Regions from separate parts of the Cedecea sp. genome, predicted to be linked through region 3. Evidence: predicted binding sites of a transcription regulator. Region 3 holds the regulator's gene; each other region holds the start of a gene.

What was found. The regulator LexA, encoded in region 3, represses DNA repair genes until DNA is damaged. The targets are predictions, from matches to a motif close to TNCTGTATGTACATACAGNA.
Region 1: a site for LexA is predicted at 2,356-2,375, ahead of umuD (translesion error-prone DNA polymerase V autoproteolytic subunit). Genes of this name have one in related genera too.
Region 2: a site for LexA is predicted at 3,534-3,553, ahead of sbmC (DNA gyrase inhibitor SbmC). Genes of this name have one in related genera too.

What each region holds. Positions count from the first base shown of each region.
Region 1 is NZ_DASYBS010000030.1:38,013-43,618, forward strand. Features, by position in the region: gene VGM55_RS05205 (ACT domain-containing protein) at 1-13, opposite strand, end outside; gene VGM55_RS05210 (prolyl oligopeptidase family serine peptidase) at 145-2,181, opposite strand; gene umuD (translesion error-prone DNA polymerase V autoproteolytic subunit) at 2,393-2,812, shown strand; gene VGM55_RS05220 (Y-family DNA polymerase) at 2,927-4,192, opposite strand; gene VGM55_RS05230 (helix-turn-helix transcriptional regulator) at 5,479-5,606, shown strand, end outside.
Region 2 is NZ_DASYBS010000097.1:5,402-11,007, forward strand. Features, by position in the region: gene fusA (elongation factor G) at 1-181, opposite strand, end outside; gene VGM55_RS15915 (ArsR/SmtB family transcription factor) at 374-682, shown strand; gene VGM55_RS15920 (DUF496 family protein) at 873-1,208, opposite strand; partial or broken gene VGM55_RS15925 (FUSC family protein) at 1,382-2,440, opposite strand; gene VGM55_RS15930 (glyoxalase) at 2,596-3,030, opposite strand; gene sbmC (DNA gyrase inhibitor SbmC) at 3,043-3,507, opposite strand; gene dacD (serine-type D-Ala-D-Ala carboxypeptidase DacD) at 3,661-4,827, opposite strand; gene VGM55_RS15945 (acyltransferase) at 5,080-5,606, shown strand, end outside.
Region 3 is NZ_DASYBS010000093.1:45,211-50,816, forward strand. Features, by position in the region: gene ubiA (4-hydroxybenzoate octaprenyltransferase) at 1-93, shown strand, start outside; gene plsB (glycerol-3-phosphate 1-O-acyltransferase PlsB) at 161-2,590, opposite strand; gene VGM55_RS14610 (diacylglycerol kinase) at 2,722-3,090, shown strand; gene lexA (transcriptional repressor LexA) at 3,200-3,808, shown strand; gene dinF (MATE family efflux transporter DinF) at 3,884-5,218, shown strand; gene VGM55_RS14625 (CsbD family protein) at 5,454-5,606, shown strand, end outside.

The DNA.
Region 1 (5,606 bases), on a different contig from region 3:
TCTCGCCAGCCATTTATCGGTCTCCTTTTCATTGATTGAGGACGAATTAAATAGCGTTTGAGCGATAAATAAAAATTAAAAAATATGCTGTTGCATTAGGTACGCTAATGATGAGGCGGCGCGCCTTTGACGCACCGCCCACGCTTATTTCTCGGTCAGCATCTGCCAGAGAAACTCTTCGATCATGGCCTGATGGGCCGCCGTCTGGCTATTCTCCGGCGCGCTGCCGTGGCCAGCATCCGTTTCCTCATACAGCCAGACGTTCTCGTGCCCTTGTTGCTGCATCCGCGCCACCATCCGACGCGCGTGGGCCGGGCTAACCCTGTCATCCTGGGTGCCGGTGGTGAACAGCGTGGGGGGATAATCCACATCGGCGGACACTTTGTCGAACGGAGAATAACGCTGCAGCCACTCTCGCTCTTCGGCAATGTCCGGGTCGCCATACTCGGCAATCCAGGAGGCTCCCGCGAGCCAGCGGTGATAGTTCAGCATATCCAGCAGCGGGACTTCGCACACCAGCGCGCCAAATAATGCTGGGTAGTCGGTAAGCATATTGCCGATCAGCAGGCCGCCGTTGCTCCCACCCTGAGCGGCAAGCTTCGCGGCACAGGTAACTTTCCGCGCCGCCAGATCGCTTGCCACAGAGGTAAAATCTTCCCAGGCGCGATGGCGATGCTGTTTGAGCGCGGCCTGGTGCCAGGCCGGGCCATATTCACCGCCGCCGCGAATATTCGCGACGACATAAACCCCGCCTTTTTGCAGCCACGTCGCGCCTTTTGAGTCAAGGTAATGAGGTGTTAAAGAGACCTCGAATCCGCCGTAACCGTACAGCAGCGTCGGATTATCACCGGACAGCGCCAGCGCTTTGGCTGCCACCTGGAAGTAGGGGACGCGGGTGCCATCCAGTGAAAGGGCAAAGTGCTGAGTCACGCTGAATGCTTCAGCATCAAAGCAGGCTGGATCCTGTTTCACAAGAGTGAGTGTGTCGGTGTCGAGATCGCCATAACTGACGCTGTAGGGCTGCAAAAACCCGTGACTGACCAACCGGTAGCGGTTGCTTTCATCATCAATACCGCCGGCGGAGACGTTGGTAAAATCAGGCAGCTCCAGCGTTTTCACACAGTGGCGTTGCCCGTTTTCGATTTTTATAAAATCGACTTTTTCGACAGCATCCTGGCTCAGGTTAAGCAGGAGGTAATCACGGGTCGAGCCGTAGCCTTGCAGCGTGGTGCGCGAGTTGGGCGTGAAGAGCGAAATGAAATGGCGCTCACCTCGCTGAAAATCAGCTAAATCAATAGCCAGCAGGGCACCTGCGGGCCAGGTTGTCTCAGCTATTGGCCAGTCGGAGGTTAGCGTGACCAGCAGCCAGTCTTTAAAAAATCCGCAGGAGGCATCCTCCGGGACGGCGATAAGCGTCAGCGTGTCCTGCCCGGTCAATAGCCAGGTCTGCCCGCGGTAGAAGTCTTTGCTGCGGTGCACCAAATCGCGCTCAAAACCGGGGGTATCGTCATGCCAGGCTGAAACGGCCATATCCGTAGCTTCGCCAGCGTAAATCAGCGCGGCATCCTGCGGCGATGTGCCACGGACCCAGCGGTAAGCGCAGCGTGGATAGCCGGAGGTGGTGAGCGTGTCGTCACCCGCGTCCAGCGCCAGCAGCAGGGTATTTTCATCCACCCAGCTTGCCGAGCTTTTGCTTTCCGGCAGGAAAAATCCGTCGCGAATAAACGTTTTATTCACCAGATCGAATTCACGTATTTCACAGGCATCGCCGCCGCTGGATAAAAAGATCAGCGCCCGCGAATAGTCAGGATGAAGCAGGTCTGCGCCGTGGTAGCTCCAGTTCGCGCCTTCGTCTTCATTCAGGCGATCGATATCCAGCACCGTTTCCCATTCCGGCGTGGCCGTCAGATAAGAGGCTTCAGACGTCCGGCGCCAGATACCCCGAGGATGCTCGTCATCCTGCCAGAAGTTATAGACCTTTTCGCGGTAATGACTTCCCCAGGGAATGTTGGTTTTATCATCAAGCGACTGCAGGATGGCGCCCCGCATCTGCTGAAAACGCTCTCCTTTGGCGAACCTGTCCGTGGTGCGCTGGTTTTGTTTTTCCACCCAGCTTAGCGCCGCGGCATCTTCCGGGGTTTCGAGCTGGTTAAGCAAATCCTGAATCTCTGGCTGTGTCATCACGCATCCTTTTGTTGGGTAACGGGCCTGCTGATGACCATATCACTATGCTCTTTTTCATTACACCTTAAGGCTTTTATGGATTCTGTCTGCGGGCTAGAGTTTTTTCGTTTGCAAAACAAATGGCTTAGCAAAAGTGCGTGTTTTCTTGCTTGAAGTGTCTTTTTTACCTGATACTGTATATATAAACAGTATTTGCATTGGCGGTATCATGAACCTTCTCAAACCTGCGGCGCATTGCCCCGACTCTTCTTTACCTCTCTTTGGCGACCTGGTGCAGTGCGGGTTTCCGTCACCGGCACAGGACTATGTTGAGCAGCGTATCGACCTCAACAAGCTGCTGGTGCGCAATCCCGGCGCGACTTACTTCGTGAAGGCGGCGGGGGACTCGATGGTGGAAGGGGGAATCGGCGAAGGAGATTTGCTTATCGTTGACAGCTCAAGAACGGCGTCGCAGGGCGATATTGTGATTGCAGCGATTGACGGGGCGTTCACCGTGAAGCGCCTGCAGCTTCGCCCGACGGTGATGCTGTTGCCGATGAACAGCGCTTACTCGCCGATCTCTGTCACCGACGAAGGCTCGCTCGATATCTTTGGCGTCGTCACTTTTATCATCAAAGCGGCGAGCTAAGCATGTTTGCGCTGGTGGATGTCAACAGCTTCTATGCCTCCTGTGAAACGGCATTCCGCCCGGATTTAGCCGGAAAGCCGGTGGTGGGAAGCAGACTCGTTTTGGTTCCACGCATTACTTAACGGTAAGTAGGTCAGAAAATCGTGTTGTGTATCGAGGTGAAAGCATTTCCCGTTTCATCTGCCATTGTTGCTGAATGCCCTGACCAGCGAAGTAGAGCGTCCCACTGCCTTTTTCAGCATTCAGATGATCTAATACATCCATTAACTTTTTGCTGTTTTTTCTTGGAGCATTGTCATCGAACAGATTAAGTTGCGCGACGCCCTGGCTATAAAAATCGCCCAGTAGTACGCCAGCTTTCTGGTACCGATATCCGCTTTTCCAGATTGCATCCAAACAGCGTGTTGCCGCCGCGATGATATCTCTGCTGTCGTGGGTTGGCGTGAGCAGCTTTAGCGATGCGCTATTGCCGTAACAGGGCTCGCTAACCGCGAAGGGGGATGTTTTCACAAACGCCGAGATAAATCGGCAGTATTGATGTTCCAAACGAAGTTTCTCTGCAGCCCGAGCCGCATAGCTGCAGATAGCCTGACGCATATCCTCGTATTCGGTGACGCGATCGCCGAACGAACGAGAGCAGATGATTTCTTGCTTTACCGGGGCGAACTCTTCCAGCTCAAGGCAGGGTTCACCCCGTAATTCACGGACGGTTCTTTCCAGCACGACATTGAAGTGTTTTCTGATGAATTGGATATCAGTGTCTGCCAGTTGCAAGACTGTCTTTATCCCCATCATCTCAAGTTTCTTCGTGATGCGTCGTCCTACCCCCCAGACCTCGTTTACCGGTAGTACAGCCATCAATTTTCGCTGTCGACCCACATTTGACAACTCAACAACGCCTTCCGTCTGCCGTTGCCATCGTTTAGCTGCATGATTTGCCAGTTTAGCCAGGGTCTTTGTTGGTGCTATCCCTACGCCGATTGTCAGGTGTGTGTGCTGCAGAACGGTCGCTCTCATCTCCCGGCCTAATTCGGAAAGATCGCGACAGTTTCGTACGCCGGTAAGATCGCAAAAGATCTCATCAATTGAATATATTTCGCTACGAGGGGACATCCCTTCAAGCGTGGTCATAACCCGGTTGGACATATCAGCATAAAGTTCATAGTTACTACTGAAGCACACCACACCATGATGCCTGAACAGCTCTTTGTGTTTGAAATACGGTTCCCCCATCTTCACCAGAGGTTTTGCTTCCGCTGAACGAGAGATGACACAACCATCGTTATTGGACAAAACCACGACGGGTCGGCCCTTCAGGTCAGGACGAAAAGCAGTTTCGCAGGATGCATAGAAAGCGTTCACATCACACAGTGCAAACATGCTCATCTCGCAGAGGCCATGATACAGGTCACACTGAGGTGTTGAATCATCGGTTCATTCAGAGCGGTACGACGCTCAATGTAGCCCTGTGCCGGACCTGGAAAGACGCAGGGAACAGGGGCATTGCACATCGGGTGAGCGACTATCTGGTGTCGCTCAGTAGGTGTGAAAAGCTGCATTATGATCACCGCTGATTAATACTGTATTTATATACAGTATTGTATGTTGATAGCAAAGATCAAGGGGGAATCACGAGCAGGGCAGTCTGGATAGAGGATAAGGGGTATCTTTGCCGAACAGTGCTACTTCATCCCCCTGATATTGTGTAAGTATCCTTGCAAACCTGCCTATTCTGCGGCTACACGCTGAAGATGCGGATGGAGAAGGAACCAGAACGGGTCTCACTGGCGTTGGCTCCATCGGCCATACCGGGCAGAAACCTGATCAGCCCTCTGAATGAAACACGGGAAATTACATAGCGCTGACTGATGGACTATAACAACGATCGGTCCCATGAATCCCTGACACCGGAAGAGTATCAGCTGGTGGCTGAAAAATCGGAACTCTCAAAAAGTGTGGGGAATTAAAACGGGGAGACTTACAGCACCAACAGGCAAATACTCGCTATGAGAGTTTAATTTTGGATGGTGATATGGATAACTATATAAATAACAGATGCTTACATCAATTTTTATAGAAAGAATTAATATTCGTAACTAAACTTGAGTCAAATTGTTTTGTTTTGTGTAAACATGGATTATTTGGATTTAAAAACCTTTTTAATTCAATTTTTGATGATGGTTTAGCTAAAAATATCGAATTAAAGTAAATAATGGCCGATATTGACAGTGAGTGCCAGGTGTTATAACGCATTGATTATAGGGGTGTTTTTATCAATTTATCGAAAACATTAACATTGGTAACAGTTTCGTATAGTGATTAATGCGAACCGTTACGACTATTGCATTGTGATAATCATCACATCTAAAATGTGGCTACTCGGAAACATACATTCGGTTAAACATACTACAGAAAATCACGCATCACATTTTTGACTTCAAGCAAGATAATGTTAGTTAAATTACTTGTGAATAAAAGCGTATGGTCAGTTACGTCAGGAAATTAACGATCTCGATTCAATAAAGACACTGAATCGGTTATGTTTTGTTTTTCATTGGGGATAGCCATTTCTTCCCTGAAGAGATAGTGACGCCCGCGTTAAAAAGATTCAGTATGATTAACTCATGTGCTGGTGAAACAATTCGTTTCTTTCGCAAAGAAAAAAAATTACTGGTGCTGAATTTGGCCGTATGGTTGGATTAAGCCAACAACAAATATCAAGATACGAAAGGGGAGTAAATCACCTAACATTAACCATGTTAATAAGGATGCTGATTGCCCTTGATGTTACTTT
Region 2 (5,606 bases), on a different contig from region 3:
TGCCGCGCTCTTGCTCCTGAGCCATCCAGTCTGTCGTTGCTGCGCCATCGTGAACTTCACCCAGTTTGTGGCTCATGCCGGTGTAAAACAAAATACGTTCGGTCGTAGTTGTTTTACCGGCATCAATGTGGGCGGAAATACCAATGTTGCGATAGCGTTCGAGAGGGATGGGTCGGGGCATGATGTGTCCTTAGTCTTTTTGACTGTTAAGCGACGGCCAGGATGGCCGCCCAATTTGTTCGCCATCATCATAGTACAACTGTACGAGTATATTCGAACAATTTGAGCTATCGTTAATCTCGATACAGTCGAAGCCCGGCAAGTTTGTTATAGTAGCCGGCCGCCGTGCCGTAACCGCCGATACAGGAAGAGTATGATCGCCAACCATCCCGAACGAGAACAAATCCGCCTTGAAAATGTCCTTTTTGCGCTGGGTAACCCGCTGCGACTGGGGATTGTTAAATCGCTCGCCGGTGGCGAAGAACTTACCTGCGGCGCTTTACGTCAGGATGTGGCGAAGTCGACCATGACCCACCACTGGCGCGTATTGCGCGATAGCGGCGTCATTTGGCAGCGCCCTCAGGGGCGTGAGAATCTGATCTCGTTACGACGTGAAGATCTGGATGCGCGTTTCCCCGGGCTACTGGAAACCTTACTGCGGGTTATGGTGAACGAGGCATAAAAAAACCGCCCATGAAGGCGGTCAGATTGATGACAAACAGCCGAAAAACGTGGTTTTCGACTGTTTGGGGCAAACCAGAAAACATTATTCATTGTTTTTATTAGACCTGGTTCGGTCTTTTTTAGAGCAATGAACTTTGTCAGCAGCCTCATCACCGCCCATGAAGGCGGTTATTTTAGATTCACTGAAGTTATTCAGCTTTGGTATCGACAACTTTCTGCTCGCCCATCGCCTTCAGCTTTTTAGAAATTTCACGACGCTCTTTAGACAGCTCTGCGTTCTTGATGATGTAGTCATCCACGCGGTCTTCGTAGTCGGTTTTCATGCTGGCGATAATGCCCTGCACCGCTTCAATGCTCATACCTGGCTTGATGTAGTCGCTCAAGTTGTCGAGCAGCAGCACACGCTTCTGGTTGTCACGGACCTTTTTCTCTACGTCCTGGATCTCACGCTGCAGTTTGTTTTTACGACGGAACAGACGCACAAACTCCAGAACGTCCTGGAAGGTTGGTTTGATATTTTCCATTTTTACACCCCTGCTAAATTGGTACTCGGATTCGTTAAGACAACCGCCATAACCTTAGTAGTAGCGGTTGACGATTACAATTTTTTGTCAGTCTCACTAACGGGCTTGCCCTATCTTAACCTCAATTTCTGCTGAATCGAAACAAGCTTTGTCATTTCTGCGCTTTACGCGCGCTATTTGCGCAATGCCCGGCAGATAAGGTGCGACAATAGCTCAAGCTGGCGAGCGAGTTCGAGACTAAGCCAGACGTAGCCATGAATCGGTGTCTCCTGCAGATCGCCGCCTTGTCCCCCTTCCATCAGCTGACGCAATTCATAGACAATTTCATTCAGTTTTTCCGTGTTGGCAGATATAGGCGAAGGATTCCCTTCATGCAGCGCCTTCGCAATGGCCACCAGCGTTCGCTGTGTCATTTGCTGAGTATCGCGCAGCGTATGGGCGTTAATCATCACGAAATGGCTGGCTCGCGTTGCCCAGTAAGCGTTTATCTGCAGTTCCAGGGTACACACCATGTTGCGGTTAATAGTCTGAATGGCCTCAAAGACCGACTTCTGAATACGGGTTTCTTTGCTGGCTGGCCCAATTAAGGCGCGCATTTTAACGACGTCATTGAGGATCTTCTGCAGCGGTTTTTCCAGCCGCGGGCGCTCCACGAGGTTTGGCGAAAAACCGGCGGTATAGACTTTACTGAACGCCTGCACGAAGGTCGCCATCTGGATACGCCAGTGAATAAACGCCCGCTGCGGATAAACGCTGGTGAATAACATGGCCAGAAGAGAGCCAAAGATAACGTCACCGCTGCGCCACAGCGCAATCTCCATGTCTCCCGGCGGCGCCCCGACAACCACGGAGAGCGTGATGCCGATAAGCAACGCCTAGTAGGGACGTTTGCCGAGCGCCAGATAACCGCACAAAAACATCGCTAATCCACACCAGACTATCATCAGCGGCAGCGAGAAAAGCTCAAGCTTAAGGGCTATTAGCCCAACTGCTGCGCCAAAAATGGTTCCACCAATGCGCTGGAATGCGCGTGGAACCACGTTACCCCAAAATGAGATAGGCCCCATCACGACGACCAGCGTGATCAAAGGCCAGGTTCCCTCAGGGATCTGCAGCAGGCGAACCAAAATAAACGTCAGCACAAAGGCAAGCGCGATACGTATACCGTGAACGACACGATAATTACGGTAAATACGGATCTCAAACGGGGTCAGTGATTTGTCGGGGCGCACACCCGGCTCTCCGGAAACAAAAAAGAAATTGTACCCGTTTTTCTCGCAAAGAAATCATAAAGCCGCGTAGCACAGGGTTTTAACGCGGGATATTTCACGTTTCTTTGCTGAATATCAGAAATGGGGCGGCAACCTGCCGCCCAGGTTGACCGACGCTAACGAAGCCAGGGAGTTACGGTGATCCCGACCAGCAAACCTTCAGGGCTGAGCAAGCGTGACACCGTTTGCCCCCAGGGCTCCATACGGTTATCCACCAGCATCCGGTACCCTGACTGCTTCAGCACCGCCGTCGCCTGCCCGACGTCTTCAACTTCGAACTCCACCCAGCTTTGCGGAATAACAAGGTCCTGAGGCCAGCTGTCGACACCAAAGCAGGACTGGGCAGCCTGATAGAGCGGCCAGAGCGCAAAGTGTTTTACGCCATCCAGCGCACCGTGTTCCGTTGCCAGATAGTCCTCGTTGCCTTCCATTGTCTTTAGCGGCAGCCCAAGCACCTGCTGATAAAACCCGGTGCTGACCGCCACATCACGCGGAATAGGGCCATACCCGGCAACAAATAACACCTTTAACCCGGCTAACGCATCCGTCATAGTTTGCTCCTGTCAGGCTTTCGTCACCGGGATATACATATCAATTTCCCAGACGCCGGACGCGGAGCCGTCGTTAAGGTAGATTTCATAGCAGGCCTTACCGGTCAGCTGATAGCCGCCATCCGCTTCGATTTGGTTGAAGAAGGTCTCCCAGGCTGCCTGGAATGCTTCATTTTCCACTTTTGCATGGCTAACAGCGTAGGTACCCGCCTCAAGCGCCGTGACAATAACGCCTTCACTGTTCTCTGGGATATCAAAGTCATCACCGACGCTAATCACGGTGTCAACACGGAGCTTTTCCGCAGGAACCACGTCCGGATCATCGTAATAAACGGCCAGCCACTCGCCGTTCAGGCTGTGGGATTTAGCCCACATTGCCAGTTGACCAAACCCCTGCGGTACCGTTGTTTCCCACGGCCCAACCAGATGAAAGCCGGCCACTTTACGCGCCGGAACTTGCTGAACGTTGAATGTCATACTGCCTCCACGCTGATGAATAAATGCACTGTACATTTATACACTATAGCGTTTTTGGCGTAGGCACAAGCTGCCAGTTTTGGGAGCTGCTTCGCAAGAAATCTGGGCAAAAAAAACCGCGCAAGTCGCGCGGCTTATGCGCATTCAAAACGGTTAAAGCTTGCGGCTAATGAAATCGCCCAGGCGTGAAAACATCCCGCCTTTCTCCACCGGCGTAAGGTTAACCAGCGGCCAATGGGAGATAAGCCTGTCGCCATCAAACAGCTGAATTTCGCCAATCTGCGCGTTGGCAGCAAGGGGCGCCTCCATATCCTGTTTGCTCAGCACATACTTAGCCTTGATGTGAGCGACTTCGGACTTAGGTAGCGCAAGGAAAACGTCATGGTCCGGGCCAACGCTAATGTTTGGTTTATCCCCATACCAAATGTGCTCGCTGCCGATGGCTTTGCCTTTTTGCAAAACCTGCACGGTATCAAAGTTATCCTGCCCCCAATGCAGCAGCTTGCGAGCCTGTTCCTCACGTCCTTTTGAGCTAAGACCGCCCATAATCACCGCAATCAGTCGGCGCTGGCCGAGCACGCTGGAAGCAATAATGTTGAAGCCTGCGCTCTCGGTGTGCCCTGTTTTCAGGCCATCAACGTTGAGTGATTTATCCCACAGCAGGCCATTACGGTTCTGTTGGGTAATGCCGTTCCAGGTAAGGCTCCGCTCGCTATACATATGGTAGAACTGCGGCTCGCCGTGGATAATTGCGCGGGATAATACGGCCAGATCATAAGCAGAGCTGTGCTGGCCTGGCGCGTCAAGGCCGTGAACGGTTTCAAAATGGGTGTCATGCAGGCCAAGTTGTTCCACATAGTGGTTCATCATGCCCACGAACTGCTTTTGCCCCCCCGCCACATAGTCTGCCAGCGCGACGCAGGCATCGTTACCGGAGTCGATGATCAATCCGCGGCTTAAGTCACGCACGGTGACCCTGTCGCCGGGCTTAATAAACATCAGCGATGAACCATCAAAGACCGGATTGCCTTTTGCCCAGGCATCTTTGCCCACCGTGACGACATCGTCCGGCGTGATACGTTTGCTGTCGATAGCGCGGTCTACCACATAGCCGGTCATCAGTTTGGTGAGGCTCGCCGGGTTGCGCTGTACGTGTTCATTACCTGCGGTCAGCACCTGCCCGGTGGTGTAATCCATCAGCACCCATGCACCAGCCTCTACCTGAGGCGGCTGCGGCTGATGGGGGAAAATATCATCAGCTAATGCGGCGTTAATGGAAAGGGACATAAAGCTCAGGGCAACAAGCAGGCGGGTTTTCAACGGCATTTCCTCAAAGACTTAATTTACAGCGGCTCGTTTTACGGGAGTTCTTGTTAATTTGCTTCTTTAAATTGCAAGAAAATATGACATTTCATATTTGGTAATAGTAATGAATGACATTTGTACGGATATATTCCTGCCGTGCGTTGTACTGCGTTTATTCTGATATTCCCCGATTGCGCGACATTCTGATTGTGGCGGCTTTGATTCATTTTTACTCTGACCGAAGAAAATACAGATAAAGGTTATCTTATAGTGGAAAGTAAACGCTGGTCTCCTGAGCTGGAAGGACTGCGCGGTCTGGCCTCGCTTTGGGTTCTGCTCGGCCACATTTGCCTGCTGGTGCAGTGCCGCATTCCCATTCTTTACGACCCTGGCATGGGGGTCGATTTATTTATTTTACTGTCAGGGTATTTGATGGCCAAAAATTACCAGGAACGCCGGGAAAAAGAACCGTGGAATAGTCCGGAGACTTTTCGTAAATTCTGGCTACGCCGCTTCTTTCGCATCGCCCCGCTCTATTATCTGCTGTTGGCCGTTGCGCTGATTTTTGGCGGCTGGTTTGGCGAAATGCGCGATATTATCGCCAGCGCCTGGCCGACAACCGCCACCGCAAGCAGTCGCTATGCTGACCATTCCGCACTGAATATTTTCAGCCATTTGACGTTTATTTTCGGCCTGTTACCGGCTTACTCTTTCCGCACCGTATTGCCCGACTGGAGCATTGGGCTGGAGATGCAGTATTATCTGCTATTCCCATTCATCATGTTACTGGTGAT
Region 3 (5,606 bases):
GAGCGGGAAGGCTGTTTTAAAGCGTTTATGAACAATAACTATGTGGGACTGGTGCTGTTCCTTGGGCTGGCGCTGAGCTACCTGCATTTCTGAATGTTCAGGCAATAAAAAAAGGCGAGTCGATGCGCAATGCCGACTCGCCTTTTTTGTTTCCGCGTGATTAAGAGGCGTCGTCCTGTGAGGCCGAGCTCTCAATAGTCAGACGTACATCCGAGGTCACCAGGTCTGCCAGCATCTGGTAAACCTTGATGGTCTCAGTCGCGTCGGCGTCCCCGGTATCGCTGATATAGCCCTCATCCCGCAGGGTGAGCACCAGCGAGGTAAAGACGGCTTTATCGAAGAACTCAGGGGCGTTAATGCCATGGAGAACGGACAGACGCTGCGCCACCGTGCGGCTTTCGCGCTCCAGTGTCCCGCGGTTAATCGACGGGTTGGCGCTCAGCTGCCAGAAGGTGATGGCATAACGCTGGATGGTCTCGCGCACGCCCGCTGCCAGGAGCTGCAGGGTGCGTGAACGGTTAGGGTTGATCTGCACTTCATCATCGGCAACCATCACCAGACCCTGACGTTCCATCTCCGCAATCAACGCATCAATTTCTCTGCCCAGCTCGCTTTTTTCCCAGCGCAGGAACAGTTCGGCTTTCAGCATCGGATAAATCACTTCTATCTGACGCAGCAGCTCGACCCGTGAGATGTGGCGATGCTGAGTGATGATAGACGCCATCAGAGAAGGCAGCACCAGCATATGCATGATGTTGTTACGATAGTAGGTCATCAGCACGGCCTGCTCGCGCGGCAGAATGATGATGTCACCGATGGTATCTTTCTCAACCTCGAACTTGTTCATCTGCAGCGCATGGTTAATTAGCGCATCCGCCGTGACCGTTGGTGCGGTGGCGTCCGGAGAATACGGAACGTTACGCAGCAGGTTCAGATAGCAATCGAGCTGTTCGGTAAGCTGTTCACGCGTCAGCGAGCGCTGGCGCGAAGCAAGCAGTGCGGTACAGCACAGGTTCATGGCGTTGGCCGCCCCTGCGTTGTTGATACGCACCATCAGATCGGCGGCGATATCGTTCACCGTTGGCGTCAGCCATGCGGGACGAATCGCTTCGATAGGATCGATAGAATCTCGCCATTCCGGCACATGCTGGTTCAGGTAGGTCATCAGCGGCAGCGGTTCGCCGAAGTTTACATAGCCCTGGCCAAGGTTACGCAGCTTACTCAGACCGCGAACCATCTGCATGAAACCTTCTTTTTCCTTGGTCGCTCCGCGCAGTTCTTTGGCATAAGTACCCACTTCCATTACGTGCTCGTAGCCGATGTAAATCGGCACCAGCGTAATAGGGCGGGTACCGCCGCGCAGCATTGCCTGAATCGTCATCGACAGGGTGCCGGTCTTCGGATCAAGCAGGCGACCGGTACGTGAACGCCCACCCTCGACAAAGTACTCAACGGAATAGCCGCGGCTGAACAGCTCGCCGAGATATTCGCGGAACACCGTGGAGTAAAGTTTATTGCCCTTGAACGTACGGCGAATAAAGAACGCGCCCAGGCGGCGGAAAATCGGGCCGGCTGGCCAGAAGTTCAGGTTAATACCGGCGGCAATGTGCGGCGGGACCAGCCCCTGGTGATAAAGCACGTAGGAGAGCAGCAGGTAATCCATGTGGCTGCGGTGGCAAGGCACATAGACAATTTCATGGCCGTCATGGGCAAGCTGGCGCACGCGCTCTGCGTTATGCACGTTAATGCCCTGGTAGAGACGGTTCCAGGTTAACCCTAAGACGCGATCCGTTAAACGCACCGCTTCATAGGAAAAGTTAGCGGCAATCTCTTCCATCAGCGCGATGGCGTTTTGCTGCGCCTTCTCATGGGAGATTTTCTTGCTGCGAGCTTCATCTTCAACCGCGCGGGCAATCGCTTTTGACGCCAATAGCTTGTTGAAAAGATCCTGGCGTACCGGCAGGCGTGGCCCGACCGCAGCCAGACGCTGGCGGGCAAAGTGAGTACGCGCCACGCGAGCCAGTTTTTGGGCGATAATCTTGTCCGTGCCGTGTTCGGTTGCCATGCGGCGCAGCGAAACCGGTGGGGAAAAGCGCACGAAGCTATCGCGGCCCAGCCACGAAACCGCAAAGAATTTCTGGACACCGTTCAGGGTGCGTAAAGGCGGATTGATTTCCCCTTTCTCGCGGCCTGGCGAGCGGCCGAACATCACGGAAACCGGCACCATCTGCACATCGAGGTCTGGGTTGCTGCGGTGCAGATCCAGATAATCGTGGAACAGTTTTATCGACTCTTCTTTTGGCGTGTAGTAGGTAAAGACGCGCGGCCCGCCGTGAATAAACACGTAGCGCGGCAGCAGTACGCCGTCAATTTCCAACGGTTCCAGTGGGTCGGGCAGGTCGTGATCCAGACATTGGGCACGCAGCGTCAGTAAGTCTGCCTTAGAATTGTAGGGCAGGACGTACATAATGGGGCGTGAAGGATCCAGACCGAGCTCGGTTTGGGGATCCGCCGGGATAGACTTGCTCTTTACCAGAACGCTTAATGGTAAATTAAGTAATTTGTAGTAAATTCTTGGCCAGCCTGACATAAATGATGTAAAGCCTCAGGTTAATAATGCAAATGCGCCGCAAGGATATCAGAAACTCTGGGGAATTTCTGTGGCGCTGCGATTTAGACTCAATGAGCATTGACGCTCAATATTTAAAAAGGTTTCCTTGAATGGCGAATAATACCACCGGCATCACCCGCATTATTAAGGCTGCAGGCTACTCGTGGAAGGGGCTGCGTGCGGCCTGGATCAACGAAGCCGCCTTTCGTCAGGAGGGCGTGGCTGCGGTTATCGCTATTGTTATCGCCTGTTGGCTGGACGTTGACCCTATTACCCGTATTTTACTGATTGGCTCGGTCGTGTTGGTGATGATTGTCGAGATTCTCAATAGCGCCATTGAAGCGCTGGTTGACCGTGTGGGCACCGAGTACCACGAGCTTTCCGGACGAGCCAAAGACATGGGTTCTGCTGCGGTGCTGATAGCGATTATCCTTGCCGTTGTGACCTGGGCCACGCTGCTTTGGTCACATTTGCGATAGCCTTTCCAGAATAGTTTAAGTCGCTGGTTTTTTGCTTAATTTGTGGTTTCAAATTCGCCCGGGGCTGTATATACTCACAGCATAACTGTATAAACACCCAGGGGGCGGAATGAAAGCACTAACTACCAGGCAGCAAGAGGTGTTTGATCTCATTCGGGATCATATCAACCAAACCGGCATGCCACCGACGCGCGCCGAGATTGCACAACGTCTGGGGTTCCGTTCTCCAAACGCCGCTGAGGAACATCTCAAAGCGCTGGCCCGTAAAGGGGTTATCGAGATTGTTTCCGGCGCGTCGCGAGGTATTCGCCTGCTGGTTGAAGAAGAAAGTGGCCTGCCGCTGGTGGGCCGCGTTGCAGCCGGTGAACCGCTGCTGGCGCAGCAGCATATCGAAGGCCACTACCAGGTTGACCCGTCTCTGTTTAAGCCGAATGCGGACTTCCTGCTGCGCGTAAGCGGCATGTCGATGAAAGATATCGGCATCATGGACGGCGATTTGCTTGCGGTACACAAAACGCAGGACGTGCGTAACGGCCAGGTGGTTGTCGCGCGTATCGACGATGAAGTGACCGTGAAACGCCTGAAAAAGCAGGGCAACACCGTGCATCTGCTGCCGGAAAACAGCGAATTCCAACCTATTGTCGTCGATCTCCGCGAGCAGAATTTTAGCATTGAAGGTCTGGCCGTTGGGGTGATTCGCAACGGCGAATGGCTGTAACCCTTCTTCTGGTGGTGCGGTAAATCTGCCGTACCACTCGCTTTAAACTCCTCTATTTTCCCCTGGATCATTCCCATGCGATTCTTCTCGTCAACGGATGGTGCGCTGTGGTGGCTGGCGCTGCCGATGATTTTTTCCAACATAACCGTACCGCTGCTGGGTCTTGTCGACACCGCCGTCATCGGCCATCTCGATAGCCCGACTTATCTTGGCGGGGTGGCTATCGGCGCGACGGCGACCAGCTTCCTGTTTATGCTGCTGCTTTTTCTGCGAATGAGTACCACCGGGTTAACGGCGCAGGCGTTTGGCGCAAACGATCCACAGCGGCTGGCGCGCGCGCTGATTCAGCCATTGATGCTGGCGCTGATCGCCGGGCTTGCCATCGTGCTACTGCGTTATCCGCTGATCGCCCTCGCGCTGCATGTCGTTGGCGGCAGCGAAGACGTGCTGTATCAGGCTCGTCGTTTCCTGGAGATCCGCTGGCTGAGTGCTCCCGCATCGCTGGCTAACCTCGTGCTGTTGGGCTGGCTGCTGGGCGTTCAGTATGCGCGGGCACCGGTGATCCTGCTGGTGGTGGGGAACCTTATCAATATCGTGCTCGACCTCTGGCTGGTGATGGGGCTGCAGATGAACGTGCAGGGGGCGGCGCTGGCGACGGCAGTATCTGAATACGCCACGTTTATTATCGGCCTGGTGATGGTGCGTAACGTTCTGAAGCTGCGCGGTATTAGCTGGGCACGTCTTAAAACGGCCTGGCAGGGGGATCTCCGCAAGCTGCTGGCGCTCAACCGCGACATCATGCTGCGTTCGCTGCTGCTGCAAATTTGCTTTGCCTCCATCACCATCTTCGGCGCGCGTCTCGGTAGCGAAATTGTGGCGGTGAACGCCGTGCTGATGACGCTGCTGACCTTCACCGCCTATGCGCTGGACGGCTTCGCTTATGCGGTGGAAGCTCATTCCGGGCAGGCCTACGGCGCACGTAACCGTGGGCAACTGCTGGAGGTTTGGGGCGCAGCGTGCAGGCAGGCCGGGTTGGTCGCGGTTGCATTTGCCGCTCTCTATGCCGTTGCCGGAGAACACATCGTCGCGCTGCTGACGTCCTTGCCGGAACTGCGTCAGCAGGCCGACAGTTACCTGGCCTGGCAGGTCGTATTGCCGGTCGTCGGCGTCTGGTGCTATCTACTGGACGGCATGTTTATTGGGGCGACGCGTGGCGCGGAGATGCGTAACAGCATGGCGGTTGCCGCATTAGGCTTTGGCGTGACGCTGCTTACGCTGCCGCTGTTTGGCAACCACGCTTTATGGCTGTCGCTGGCGGTATTTTTGGCTTTGCGCGGCCTGTCGCTCGGTTATATCTGGCGGCGCCACTGGCGCAATAACACCTGGTTTGCCGCGCATGGCGACCATTGATCGCGTTTTCTAATCCTCGTTAACTTCTCATCTATCATGCTGATTTCCCGCTTTTAAGGCGGGAGTCCGCGTGCCACTGATTTTGAAAATGGTTAAAGATTCTGAGTTTTAAATGTAACCCGAAATCCTTGACTACAATTATTTCTACATCCAGCAGATATTGGATGTTTTCCAGAAATTCAGCATCCGACAGTGAGGATGCAAAACACCTAAACCGAACGATGAGGAGATGACAATGAATAAGGACGAAATCGGCGGTAACTGGAAGCAGTTCAAAGGTACGGTCAAAGAAAAATGGGGTAAGCTGACCGATGACGACATGACCGTCATTGAAGGGAAGCGTGACCAACTGGTGGGTAAAATCCAGGAACGTTATGGTTACGCCAAA